Regions from separate parts of the Pantoea sp. C1E2 genome, predicted to be linked through region 1. Evidence: predicted binding sites of a transcription regulator. Region 1 holds the regulator's gene; each other region holds the start of a gene.
What was found. The regulator CRP, encoded in region 1, controls carbon source genes, mostly activating them, when cyclic AMP is high. The targets are predictions, from matches to a motif close to ATGTGANNNNNNTCACAT.
Positions count from the first base shown of each region.

Region 2: the regulator CRP is predicted to act here: its motif matches at 1,932-1,949, upstream of ACXI0A_RS15820 (NupC/NupG family nucleoside CNT transporter).
Region 3: the regulator CRP is predicted to act here: its motif matches at 1,805-1,822, upstream of yrbN (protein YrbN).

Region 1 is NZ_JBSZHT010000002.1:4,178,315-4,182,593, forward strand. Features, by position in the region: gene ACXI0A_RS19940 (hydrolase) at 1-68, shown strand, start outside; gene ACXI0A_RS19945 (YheU family protein) at 71-289, shown strand; gene ACXI0A_RS19950 (phosphoribulokinase) at 351-1,220, shown strand; gene ACXI0A_RS19955 (OsmC family protein) at 1,264-1,668, opposite strand; gene crp (cAMP-activated global transcriptional regulator CRP) at 1,972-2,604, shown strand; gene ACXI0A_RS19965 (YccS/YhfK family putative transporter) at 2,663-4,279, shown strand, end outside.
Region 2 is NZ_JBSZHT010000002.1:3,306,534-3,310,812, forward strand. Features, by position in the region: gene ACXI0A_RS15810 (DUF2502 domain-containing protein) at 1-354, shown strand, start outside; gene ACXI0A_RS15815 (Nramp family divalent metal transporter) at 403-1,644, opposite strand; gene ACXI0A_RS15820 (NupC/NupG family nucleoside CNT transporter) at 2,014-3,204, shown strand; gene ACXI0A_RS15825 (LLM class flavin-dependent oxidoreductase) at 3,397-4,279, shown strand, end outside.
Region 3 is NZ_JBSZHT010000002.1:838,902-843,180, reverse strand. Features, by position in the region: gene ACXI0A_RS04080 (DEAD/DEAH family ATP-dependent RNA helicase) at 1-1,725, opposite strand, end outside; gene yrbN (protein YrbN) at 1,742-1,798, opposite strand; gene nlpI (lipoprotein NlpI) at 1,902-2,786, opposite strand; gene pnp (polyribonucleotide nucleotidyltransferase) at 2,916-4,279, opposite strand, start outside.

The sequences.
Region 1 (4,279 bases):
TAATGAAGCCAAAAATGTGGCTGGAACAACGTGTGCCTGACTGGCTCTCAACTTATCTGGATGTGTGATCGTGATTATTCCCTGGCAAGAACTTGAAGTCGCAACGCTTGAAAACCTGATTGAAACCTTCGTGCTGCGCGAAGGCACCGACTACGGTGAGCAGGAGCGCAGCCTGGAACAGAAAGTGGCCGACGTGCGCCGCCAGCTGGAACGCGGGGACGTCGTTCTGGTGTGGTCGGAACTGCATGAATCCGTCAACATTATGCCGAAAGGCGAATTTCGCGGTTAATGCACCGCACGATAATTCGTGGTAACAATGCTCATCGCCCGACCTCACAGGGAGTTCTGTTATGTCAGCCAGGCATCCAATCATTGCCGTGACCGGTTCAAGCGGTGCCGGTACTACCACCACCAGCGTTGCCTTCCGTAAAATATTTCAGCAGCTGGATTTGCACGCTGCGGAGCTGGAAGGTGACAGCTTCCATCGCTATACCCGTCCCGAAATGGACATGGCGATCCGTAAAGCGCGCGATCTGGGCCGCCATATCAGCTATTTCGGCCCGGAAGCCAACGACTTCGGTCTGTTAGAACACACCTTCAAGCATTACGGACAAACCGGGTTAGGTGAATCGCGCAAATATCTGCACACCTATGATGAAGCTGTGCCCTGGAATCAGGTGCCCGGCACCTTCACGCCCTGGCAGCCGTTGCCGGAAAACACCGATGTGTTGTTCTATGAAGGACTGCATGGCGGCGTCGTCACGCAGCAGCAGAACGTGGCGGAGCATGTCGATCTGTTGGTCGGTGTGGTGCCGATCGTCAACCTGGAGTGGATTCAAAAGCTGGTGCGCGACACCGGCGAGCGAGGCCATTCGCGCGAAGCGGTGATGGATTCGGTGGTGCGTTCGATGGAGGATTACATCAACTTCATCACGCCGCAGTTCTCACGCACCCATATCAACTTCCAGCGCGTGCCGACCGTTGACACCTCCAACCCGTTTGCCGCACGTGAAATCCCTTCGCTCGATGAAAGTTTTGTGGTGATTCACTTCCGTGGACTGGAAGGCATTGCTTACCCTTATCTGCTGGCGATGATCCAGGGCTCGTTCATTTCACATATGAACACGTTGGTGGTGCCGGGCGGTAAAATGGGTCTGGCGATGGAGTTAATCATGACGCCACTGGTGCAGCGGCTGATTGAAGGTAAACGGATTGAATAATCCAGAAATTCTGTAGCGGCGGCCGTTTGGCCGCCCGCTGATGCTATCGCTCAATCACTTCGTAACTGTGCGTCATTTTCACACTATTGCCGAGCATGATCGCCACCGAGCAATACTTCTCCGCCGACAGATCGACAGCCCGCGCGACCGCTTTATCGCTTAGCGCCTTGCCGCTAACGATAAAATGCAGGTTGATTTGCGTGAAAATACGTGGCGCTTCTTCACGGCGCTCGGAGGTGAGTTTCACCTCGCAGTCAGCCACGTCATTTCGACCCTTTTGCAGGATCGACACCACGTCAATCGCGCTACAGCCGCCAGCTGCCATCAAAACCATCTCCATCGGGCTCGGCGCTTTGTCGCCCGAGTTACCGTCCATTAATACCTGATGGCCTGATGAGGATTCTCCGAGAAAGGTCAGCCCTTCCACCCATTTCACTCGTGCCTGCATTATTCTTTCTCCTGAAGTGGCGGTTTTGCCGCCAGAGTACGCTTTCACTTGATAAACAGCAATCCAGACACATCTGCCCTTTGCTGAAGCGAGACAACAGAAGACAGCTTGCAAAAGCTGTGCTACAAACAGTGCTGAAAATATTTTCGTCATAACAGACGAAGGCGGGAAGAATCAAAAGCGTAGCTTAAGAATCACCCGGAAATAATTTTCCTTTACTGGAAGCGCTCTACGATTACACCGCCTGACAGGGAAAACTGCCCCCTGTATTTTGGGCACGATTACAACAGAGGATAATAGCGAATGGTTCTCGGCAAACCGCAAACAGACCCTACACTCGAATGGTTCCTGTCCCATTGCCATATTCACAAATATCCGTCCAAAAGCACACTCATCCATCAGGGTGAGAAAGCGGAAACGCTGTACTACATCGTGAAAGGTTCCGTCGCGGTACTGATCAAAGATGAAGAAGGCAAAGAGATGATCCTCTCCTACCTCAATCAGGGAGATTTCATCGGCGAACTCGGCCTGTTTGAAGAAGGTCAGGAACGTAGTGCCTGGGTACGTGCGAAAAGTGCCTGCGAAGTGGCTGAAATTTCCTACAAAAAATTCCGTCAGCTGATTCAGGTAAACCCGGATATTTTAATGCGACTCTCGTCGCAAATGGCGCGTCGTCTGCAAGTCACCTCCGAAAAAGTGGGCAACCTTGCCTTCCTCGATGTGACGGGCCGTATCGCGCAAACGCTGCTTAATCTGGCTAAACAACCAGATGCGATGACTCACCCGGACGGGATGCAAATCAAAATCACCCGTCAGGAGATTGGTCAAATCGTGGGTTGCTCACGCGAAACCGTGGGTCGTATCCTGAAAATGCTGGAAGATCAGAACCTGATCTCCGCACACGGTAAAACCATCGTCGTCTACGGCACCCGCTAATTTCTTATCACCCACGGCGTGATGGCAACATCGCGCCGTTTTTGTTTGCGATGAGCTGATGTGGCGCCGAATCATCTATCATCCTGAGGTCAACTACGCACTGCGGCAAACGCTGGTGCTGTGCCTGCCTGTGGCTCTTGGCTGGCTGTTTGGCGATCTGCAAAAAGGCCTGCTGTTCTCCTTAGTGCCTGCCTGCTGCAACATGGCGGGTCTCGATACCCCGCATAAACGCTTCTTCAAACGCCTGATTGTCGGCGGCTCCCTGTTTGCCACCGCCAGCTTTTTGATCCAATTTCTCACCAGTGACGCGATTCCTTTACCGCTGATCCTATTCGTGCTGCCGCTGCTGATAGGCGTGACCGGCGAAATCAGCCCACTGCACGGTCGCTTGCTGCCCGCCACACTGATTGCCGCCATCTTTAGCCTCAGCCTGGTTGGACGCATGCCCATGTGGGTGCCGCCGCTACTGTATATCGGTGGCACGCTATGGTACGGCCTGTTTAACTGGTTCTGGTTCTGGCTGTGGAAAGAGCAGCCGATGCGTGAAACCCTTAGCCTGCTGTATCGGGAATTGGCGGATTACTGCGATGCCAAATATACCCTGCTGACGCAGCTCACCGATCCGGAAAAGGCATTACCACCGCTGCTGGCACGCCAGCAAAAAGCCGTTGATCTGATCACCACCTGTTATCAGCAAATGCATATGCTGTCGGCCAGTCGTGATAACAGCCACAAACGCCTGACGCGCGCGTTCCAGGTGGCGCTGGATTTGCAGGAACACATCTCGGTGAGCCTGCACCAGCCGGAAGAGGTGCAGAAGCTGGTGGAACAGAGTCACGCCGAAGCGGTGATCCGCTGGAATGCGAAAACTATCTCTGCGCGCCTGCGTCTGCTGGCCGATGCCATTCTCTATCATCAGTTGCCCGATCGTTTTCACATGGAGAAGCAGCTCGGTGCGCTGGAGAAGATTGCGCGTCAAAACCCCGATAATCCGGTGGGTAACTTCTGCTATTACCACTTCAGCCGTATCGCTCGCGTGCTGCGCACCCAGAAGCCGTTGTACACCCGTGACCTGATGGCCGATCGCCAGCGCCGTTTGCCGCTGTTTCCGGCGCTGCGCAGCTATCTGTCGCTGAAATCCGCCGCATTGCGCACCGCCGCGCGTATCTCGGTGATGCTGATGTTTGGCAGTGCGCTGGCGCTGTTCTTCAATATTCCCAAGCCCTACTGGATTCTGATGACCATTATGTTCGTCAGCCAGAATGGCTACAGCGCCACACGGGTACGCATTCAGCACCGTGCGTTGGGCACCTTTGCCGGATTGCTGATCGCGGCCGGTTCGCTGCAGCTGGCGGTGCCCGAATCGATCACCTTGCTGTTTATGCTGGCCATCACCCTCGCCAGCTATCTGGTGACGCGCAAGTATTACGGCTGGTCGATGATTGGCTTTACCGTGACGGCAGTGTATTCGCTGCAGCTGCTGTCGCTGAACGGCGCGCAGTTCCTGTTACCGCGCATGATGGACACACTGATGGGCTGCCTGATCGCCTTTGCCGGCATGATTTGGCTATGGCCGCAGTGGCAGAGTGGCTTGCTGCGCAGCAACGCACATGATGCACTGGATGCCTATCAGGAAGCGCTAAGAATGCTGCTGGGGCCGGAGCAATCCCCCGAA
Region 2 (4,279 bases), 870 kb from region 1:
AAACGTGCAATTTTGTTTGCCGCCTTGCTGGCAACACTTTCACCCCTGGCGATGCACACAGCAGAAGCCAACAGCGCCACGCTGACATTAGCACCGGGTGTCACGCTGCATCTCGGCGATCGCGATCGTCGTGGTTACTATTGGGATGGCGGACATTGGCGTGAGCCACGCTGGTGGAACGACCGTTATCGCTATAACGATCACCGCTGGTGGCGTCACGAAGAGTGGCGTCGTCATCAGGCTTACGAACGTGAGCGTGAACGCCGCTGGCATGAGCGGGAGCGCCGTGAACATTGGCGTCACGATCATCGCCATGATGATCGCCGTGACCATCACGACCACCATCATCATTGATAAAAAAATCCCGGCTGCTGAGCCGGGATTTTTTGTTTTCTCGATGCGTTACCAGCCGAGCGCTTCGCCCACCAGCAGATAAAGATTTAACGCCACTACCAGCACCACAATTAAGCGTCCGGCATTTTGCATCAGGCGAGAATTGACCATCTCATCGCCCATCAACTCGCGATTGCCGGTGAAAGCCAGCAGCGGAATCAGCGCCAGCGCGATACCGAAGCTCAGCAGCACCTGGCTCATCACCAGAATGCGCGTTGGATCCCATCCCGCCCAGATCACGATAAAGGAAGGCAACATGGTGATGGTGCGACGCAGCCAAAGCGGAATGTGGAAGCGAATAAAGCCCTGCATCACCACCTGCCCTGCCAGCGTACCCACCACGGTAGATGACAAGCCCGCCGCGACAAGGCTCAAACCAAACACGATAGCAGCGGCATGGCCAAGCAGCGGTTGCAGCGTCAGATAGGCCTGGTCGAGGTCCACAATACTGGTGTGGCCGCTAAAGTGGAAAGCGGCCGCGGCGGTGGCCATCATCGCCAGATTGACGAAGCCCGCGATGGTCATGGCAATCGCCACATCCAGTTTGGTCGATGAGTAGCGATCCGCTTTGCTGCCAATGTTGCCGTGCTGTGTTAGCGCCGAATGCAGATAAATCACATGTGGCATGATGGTGGCACCCAGCACACCGGCGGCGAGGAAAACGGCGTCAGAGGTGGGCAGCGAAGGCAGCGCCATGCCGGTGACCAGTTCACTGACCTTTGGCTGAGAGAAAAACAGCTCAACAATATAAGCGGCCGCGACGAACAGCAGCAGGCCGCCAATCACCAGCTCCAGCGGCTTCTGCCCCCGGCTTTGCAACATCAAAATCAGGTAGGTCGCCACACCGGTAAGCACCGCACCTTGCAGTAGCGAAATCCCCAGCAATAATTTAAAGCCGAGTGCCGCACCGATAAATTCAGCGAGGTCTGTGGCCATGGCGATGATTTCCGCCTGCACCCAATAGAACCACACCGCCGGGCGCGGAAAACGATCGCGAATATGTTCGGCAAGATTTTTGCCAGTGGCAATGCCGAGTTTGGCCGACATCAGCTGAATCATCATTGCCATGATGTTGGCCCAGACTACCACCCACAGCAGTTTATAGCCGTAGGCCGCACCGGCCTGAATGTTGGTGGCGAAGTTACCGGGATCGATATAACCAATCGCCGCGATGAAGGCAGGGCCAAGCAGCGCGAGCTTGATTTTTCTGGCTCCGCGAGCGGCGCGCTCAGCGGTGCGACTTTCTGACATAGTGTGGACCCTGTCCTAACGCTTGTTGACCCTTGCAGACTAACGGGCGCTCAAGGCAAGTGAAAATTGATTATAGTTATCGTAATAATAGATGGTGCTATGAAGTATAGCCATTGCTATACCTTGCGGTAAAGCCAGTTCTTGCCAAAATGTTTGCAACAGGAATCACTCTACTCTCGGGTTATTTTATAGACAATGTTTTTGTGGATATTTCTTGTGAAGGGTTTGTGAAGAGGTTGTGAGCGGTGAGACTATTCTTAGAAATTTGTCGATACCGAATACTTATAATGTGGTTTTGATCTCGTTTTTAAGTAACGCGTTACATAGAATACGCAACAAAATACAACCCTCCTCAAATTTGGAGCCGACATGTCCCATATTTTGCACTTTCTTTTGGCATTAGTGGTGGTAGCCGCACTGGCCTTACTGGTCAGTCACGATCGTAAAAGCATTCGTATTCGCTATATCGTCCAGCTTCTGGTGATTGAAGTTCTGCTGGCATGGTTCTTCCTCAACTCAGAAGCGGGCCTCGGCTTCGTCAAAGGGTTTGCGGGGGTGTTTGACCATCTGCTCAAGTATGCCGCTGAAGGGACTAACTTCGTGTTTGGCAACATGAACGACAAAGGCCTGGCGTTCTTCTTCCTTAATGTTCTGTGCCCGATCGTGTTCATCTCCGCGCTGATCGGTATTTTGCAGCATTTCCGTATCCTGCCATGGGTTATCCGCGGCATCGGTACCGTGCTGTCAAAAGTGAACGGTATGGGCAAACTGGAATCCTTTAACGCCGTAAGCTCTCTGATTTTGGGACAGTCAGAAAACTTTATCGCGTATAAAGATATCCTCGGCAAAATGTCGCAGCGTCGCATGTACACCATGGCTGCAACGGCGATGTCGACGGTTTCCATGTCCATCGTGGGCGCCTACATGACTATGCTGCAACCGAAGTATGTGGTTGCTGCACTGGTGCTGAACATGTTCAGTACCTTTATCGTGTTGTCACTGATCAACCCGTACCGTGTCGACAACGAAGAAGATCTGCAGTTGCAGGATTTGCATAAAGGTCAGAGCTTCTTCGAAATGTTGGGCGAATATATCCTTGCTGGTTTCAAAGTGGCGATCATCGTTGCTGCGATGCTGATTGGTTTTATCGCACTGATTTCTGGATTGAACGCACTGTTTGACCTGATCTTCGGCATCAGCTTCCAGGGTGTGCTGGGTTATGTGTTCTACCCGTTTGCGTGGGTGATGGGCGTGCCGTCCAGCGAAGCACTGCAGGTGGGCAGCATCATGGCAACCAAACTGGTGTCTAACGAATTTGTGGCGATGATGGATCTGCAGAAAATTGCCGGTCAGCTCTCTCCACATGCGGAAGGTATCCTGTCTGTGTTCCTCGTCTCGTTCGCTAACTTCTCTTCTATTGGGATTGTGGCGGGTGCGATTAAAGGTTTGAACGAAGAACAGGGTAACGTGGTTTCTCGCTTCGGCCTGAAACTGCTGTACGGTTCAACCCTGGTGAGCGTGCTCTCTGCCGCTATCGCCGGTCTGGTTCTGGCCTTCTGATGATGAGGGCGAGCTGCGGCTCGCCCTTCTCTTCTTAATTATATTTTTCTGTTCTATCTCGCTTTGATTCCTGCTTATCCCCGCCAATCGCCACTTCCCCGCTAAACGCAAAACCTTTGCACAATATTGAATTTCCTTCGCGGATACCTGCGCCCGTAGCTTTTCTCCATAACGTCACATCTGGAGAATCGTATGAGCATTCAATTTCTTGGCATGATTGGCCACCGTCTGGCTTCAGAGATCATTCCCGCTAGCGGGCCGCTATTCGATAAAGACTACATCGCGCGATTTGCCCGCGCCCATGAAGAAGCCGGATTCGACCGCATTCTGGTGGGTTATTGGTCCGATCAACCCGACGGTTTTCTGGTCACCGCACATGCCGCGGCACACACCTCAACACTGAAATTCCTGCTGGCACACCGTCCGGGTTTTGTCGCACCGACACTGGCCGCACGTAAGCTGGCAACGTTGGATCAACTGACCGATGGTCGTCTGGCGGTACATATCATCAGCGGCGGTAGTGATGTCGAACAGCGTCGTGATGGTGACTTCCTGAATAAAGCCGAACGCTATGCTCGCAGCGATGAGTTTCTTGCTGTGCTGAAGCAGAGTCTGGAGTCGAGCCAGCCTTATGATCATAAGGGACACTTTTACCAGGCTGAGCAGGCGTTTTCTGCCATCAAGCCCGTGCAGAAAAAACTGCCGGTGTACTTTGGCGGATCGTCACAGGAAGCGATTGATGTCGCAGCACGTCACGCCGATGTGTTTGCCCTGTGGGGTGAGCCATTGAAAGGCGCAGAAGAGACGGTGCGCAGCGTGCGAGCGGCGGCGGCGCAGCAGGGACGTGAAATCGACTTCAATATCTCGTTCCGTCCCATCATCGGTAAAACCGAGAAAGAAGCCTGGGAGCGCGCCGAGCATATCCGCGGACTGGCCGAGAAACAGCTGCGCGAAACCGGCTTCGCCTTTGGCAAACCTAAACCACAAAGCGTCGGCGCTCAGCGCCTGCTGGCCGCCGCCAATGAAGGCGATCGTCTGGACAAAGTGCTGTGGACCGGCGTGGCGAAACTGGTGC
Region 3 (4,279 bases), 3.3 Mb from region 1:
CTCTGAACGCTCGTGTGCCGGTGCATCACCCATCAACTGCATGTTCATCGGCTTGTTCAGGATGCGCGTGCGAGTGAAGTGCTGCAGAACTTCGCCCGGCATACCTTTAGGCAGCTCGATAGTTGAGTGAGTACCAAACAGCTTGATGTTACCAATGTAACGGCTGCTGATGTCGCCTTCGTTAGCGATCGCGCCAACGATGTGACGAACTTCAACACCATCATCACGGCCCACTTCAATGCGGTACAGCTGCATTTCGCCAACGTCACGACGTTCACGACGTGGAGCGCCATCACGGCTTTCGCCACGGTCACCACGGTTTTCGCGCGGACCACGTGAATCGCGTGAGTCGCGTGAATCACGACGATCATCACGGTCGCGGAATTCACGACGTGCTGGACGCGGTGCTTCTGGTGGCAGAATCAGTGGACGTTCGCCCTGTGCCATTTTCAGCAGTGCTGCGGCCAGAGTTTCGATATCCAGATCTTCGCCCGGCTGCATTTTGCTCAGCAGTGCGCGGTACATGTCCAGATCGCTGCTTTCCAGCTGCTGCTGTACTTTCGCGGCGAACTTAGCCAGACGACGCTCACCCAGCAGTTCTGCATTAGGCAGCTCAACTTCTGGAATGGTCAGCTTCATGGTGCGTTCAATATTACGCAGCAGACGACGCTCGCGGTTCTCAACGAACAGCAGTGCGCGGCCAGCACGACCTGCACGACCGGTACGGCCGATACGGTGAACGTAAGACTCAGCATCCATTGGGATGTCATAGTTAACAACCAGGCTGATACGCTCAACGTCCAGACCACGTGCGGCAACGTCGGTGGCGATCAGGATGTCAAGACGACCATCTTTCAGGCGCTCCAGCGTCTGCTCACGCAGTGCCTGGTTCATGTCACCGTTCAGTGCTGCGCTGTTGTAACCGCTGCGCTCAAGCGCTTCAGCCACTTCCAGCGTTGCATTTTTGGTACGCACGAAGATGATAGCGGCATCAAAGTCTTCTGCTTCCAGGAAACGCACCAGTGCGTCAGTTTTACGGCCGTAAGCGGTCCAGTAAGACTGAGAGATATCAGGACGCGTAGTCATGCTTGACTGAATGCGCACTTCCTGAGGATCTTTCATGAAGCGTTTAGTAATGCGACGAATCGCTTCTGGCATGGTAGCTGAGAACAGCGCGGTCTGATGACCGTCTGGGATCTGCGCCATGATGGTTTCAACGTCTTCGATGAAGCCCATACGCAGCATTTCATCAGCTTCGTCCAGCACCAGGCCGCGCAGGTTAGACAGATCTAACGTGCCGCGTTTCAGGTGGTCGAGCAAACGGCCAGGCGTACCCACAACAACCTGTGGTCCCTGACGCAGAGCGCGCAGCTGTACGTCATAACGCTGGCCGCCGTACAGGGCAACCACATTCACGCCACGCATGTGTTTAGAGAATTCAGTCATGGCTTCAGCAACCTGAACAGCCAGTTCGCGGGTTGGAGCCAGCACCAGGATTTGCGGTGCTTTAACGGTTGGATCAATGTTGTGCAGCAGCGGCAGAGAGAACGCTGCAGTTTTACCACTACCGGTCTGCGCCATACCTAACACGTCACGGCCCGCCAGCAGGTGAGGAATACACTCAGCCTGGATTGGGGATGGCTTCACGTAGCCCATGCCGTTCAGTGATTCAAGGATGTCGGCGTTCAGGCCAAGTTCGGAAAAAGTGGTTTGAATATCAGTCATGTAGTACACGTGCCTCTTAGATTGCGGCGGCCAGTCTACATAACTCGTCGTGAAAACTTTCAGTCATTTTCATCAAAAAGTGTGAACCGGCTCAAATTAGAAGTTTTGACGAACAGAAAAGCCCTCACCTTGAAGATGATGACTTTACAAGTATTCAGGCAATAAAAGTTCGTCAGCTATTGCTGGTCAGATTCTGATAAATCGTCTTGTGTCTGGCCGAGTTGCGCCAGTTCCAACAATGCGTATCGGTGCTCAACAAAGTTGTTAACGTTGTTGGCCACCGCCAGTTTGAACAACGCTTTCGCGTCGTCCTTCTCCCCCAGACTTAGGTAGTACTTACCTAAATAGAAGTTGGTTTCACTGAGATGTTCAGCGAGCGAGGTGTTATCCGTTGCGTCCGCCTTGAGACGTTCCATCAGCGTTTTTTCACTGATGTCGCCAAGGTAGAACTCGACAATATTCCATCCCCATTGGTCCCGGACCGCTTTGTCATGTCGCTGTCTCAGCGTGACTTTGGCCTTGTCGGCGTCCATATCGCTTTCAACGAGATAGAGCCAAAGGCTGCGGAAAGGATCGTTAGGATCGTCTTGATAAAACGCCAGCAGATCATCTTGCGCTAACTTGTATCGACCGCCGTAATAGAGGGCGATACCACGGTTTAAATGCGCATAGTTGTAAGTTGGATCAAGCTCAAGTACAGAATCAAACGCTTCATAGGCAGCATCAAAATTGCCTGCCTGCGTTAAATATATACCAAGGTAGTTAAACACCTCAGGCATATCTGGTCTTATAGACAGCGCTTGCGAAAAATCGTTCCGCGCTAATGCCCTCAGACCCAAACTATCATACAACACTCCGCGCTCATATAATAGCTGTGCGCGTTCATCATCGGTCAGGGCACGACTGGCAAGAATTTGTTCCATTCGCGCCAGGATCACCTCTTGCTGCAGTGTGGGCTGCAAAGGTACTGCCAGAACTTCGTTCTTACGCCAATTGGAGTTGCTGCATCCTGCCAGCGTGATAGCTGTCGCAACAAAACACCAGCGCAAAAAAGGCTTCATTTCCCACTCCCGAATACAAACATTGGGATAACCATCCTGTCATCCGCCTGCTGTGCACAAGGATTCCCGCCCTCGCGATGATCCAAACACCTCTCCCCAACTTGCAGGGAGAGGCCAATCAGTAAACGCTTACTCGGCGTCAGATGCATTCGTTGCAGCAGGGGTTTCTTCCACTGGTTTCTGCTCTGTCGCTTCTTTGATGCTCAGGCGTACGCGGCCCTGACGGTCCACTTCCATGACTTTCACTGGAACTTCCTGACCCATCTGCAGATAGTCGGTCACTTTCTCTACGCGCTTATCAGCGATCTGAGAAATATGAACCAGACCTTCTTTACCGCCGCCGATTGCCACGAAGGCACCGAAATCAACGATACGCGTTACTTTACCTGAGTAGATACGGCCCACTTCGATTTCAGCAGTGATCTCTTCGATACGACGAATCGCTTCTTTGGCTTTGTTGCCGTCGGTTGCTGCGATCTTCACGGTGCCATCATCTTCGATTTCGATGGTGGTGCCGGTTTCTTCGGTCAGCGCACGGATAACAGAACCGCCTTTACCGATAACATCTTTGATCTTGTCCGAGCTGATCTTGATGGTATAGATACGTGGTGCGAACTCAGAGATTTCCTGACGTGGGGTGCTGATAGCCTGCTCCATCACGCTCAGGATGTGCAGACGCGCGCCCTTAGCCTGATTCAGTGCAACCTGCATGATCTCACGGGTGATACCTTCAATTTTGATATCCATCTGCAGTGCAGTGATACCGTCGCGGCTACCGGCCACTTTGAAGTCCATATCGCCGAGGTGATCTTCATCGCCCAGGATGTCAGACAGAACCACAAAGTTCTCGTCTTCTTTAACCAGACCCATCGCAATACCGGCTACGGCTGCTTTGATCGGAACGCCTGCGTCCATCAGTGCCAGAGAAGCACCACAGACAGAAGCCATAGAAGAAGAACCGTTTGATTCGGTGATTTCTGACACCACACGAATGGTGTATGGGAAATCTTCCTGCTTAGGCATCACTGCCAGCACACCGCGCTTCGCCAGACGACCATGACCAATCTCACGACGCTTAGGTGAGCCAACCATGCCGGTCTCGCCCACTGAGTATGGAGGGAAGTTGTAGTGGAACAGGAAGCTATCAGTACGCTCGCCCATCAGCTCATCCAGGTTCTGCGCGTCACGTGCGGTACCCAGTGTTGCGGTAACCAGTGCCTGCGTTTCACCACGGGTGAACAGAGAAGAACCGTGAGTACGTGGCAGCACGCCAGTACGCACATCCAGACCACGGATCATGTCTTTTTCGCGACCATCGATACGTGGCTCGCCACGGATGATACGGCTACGCACGACGCTCTTCTCGAGATCGTGAACGATGTCAGCGATTTCGCCAGCATCTAATGATTCATCTTCAGCCTGCAGTGCAGCGATGGTGGCATCTTTAACTACGCCAACCTGAGTGTAACGCTCTTGCTTATCAGTGATGCGGT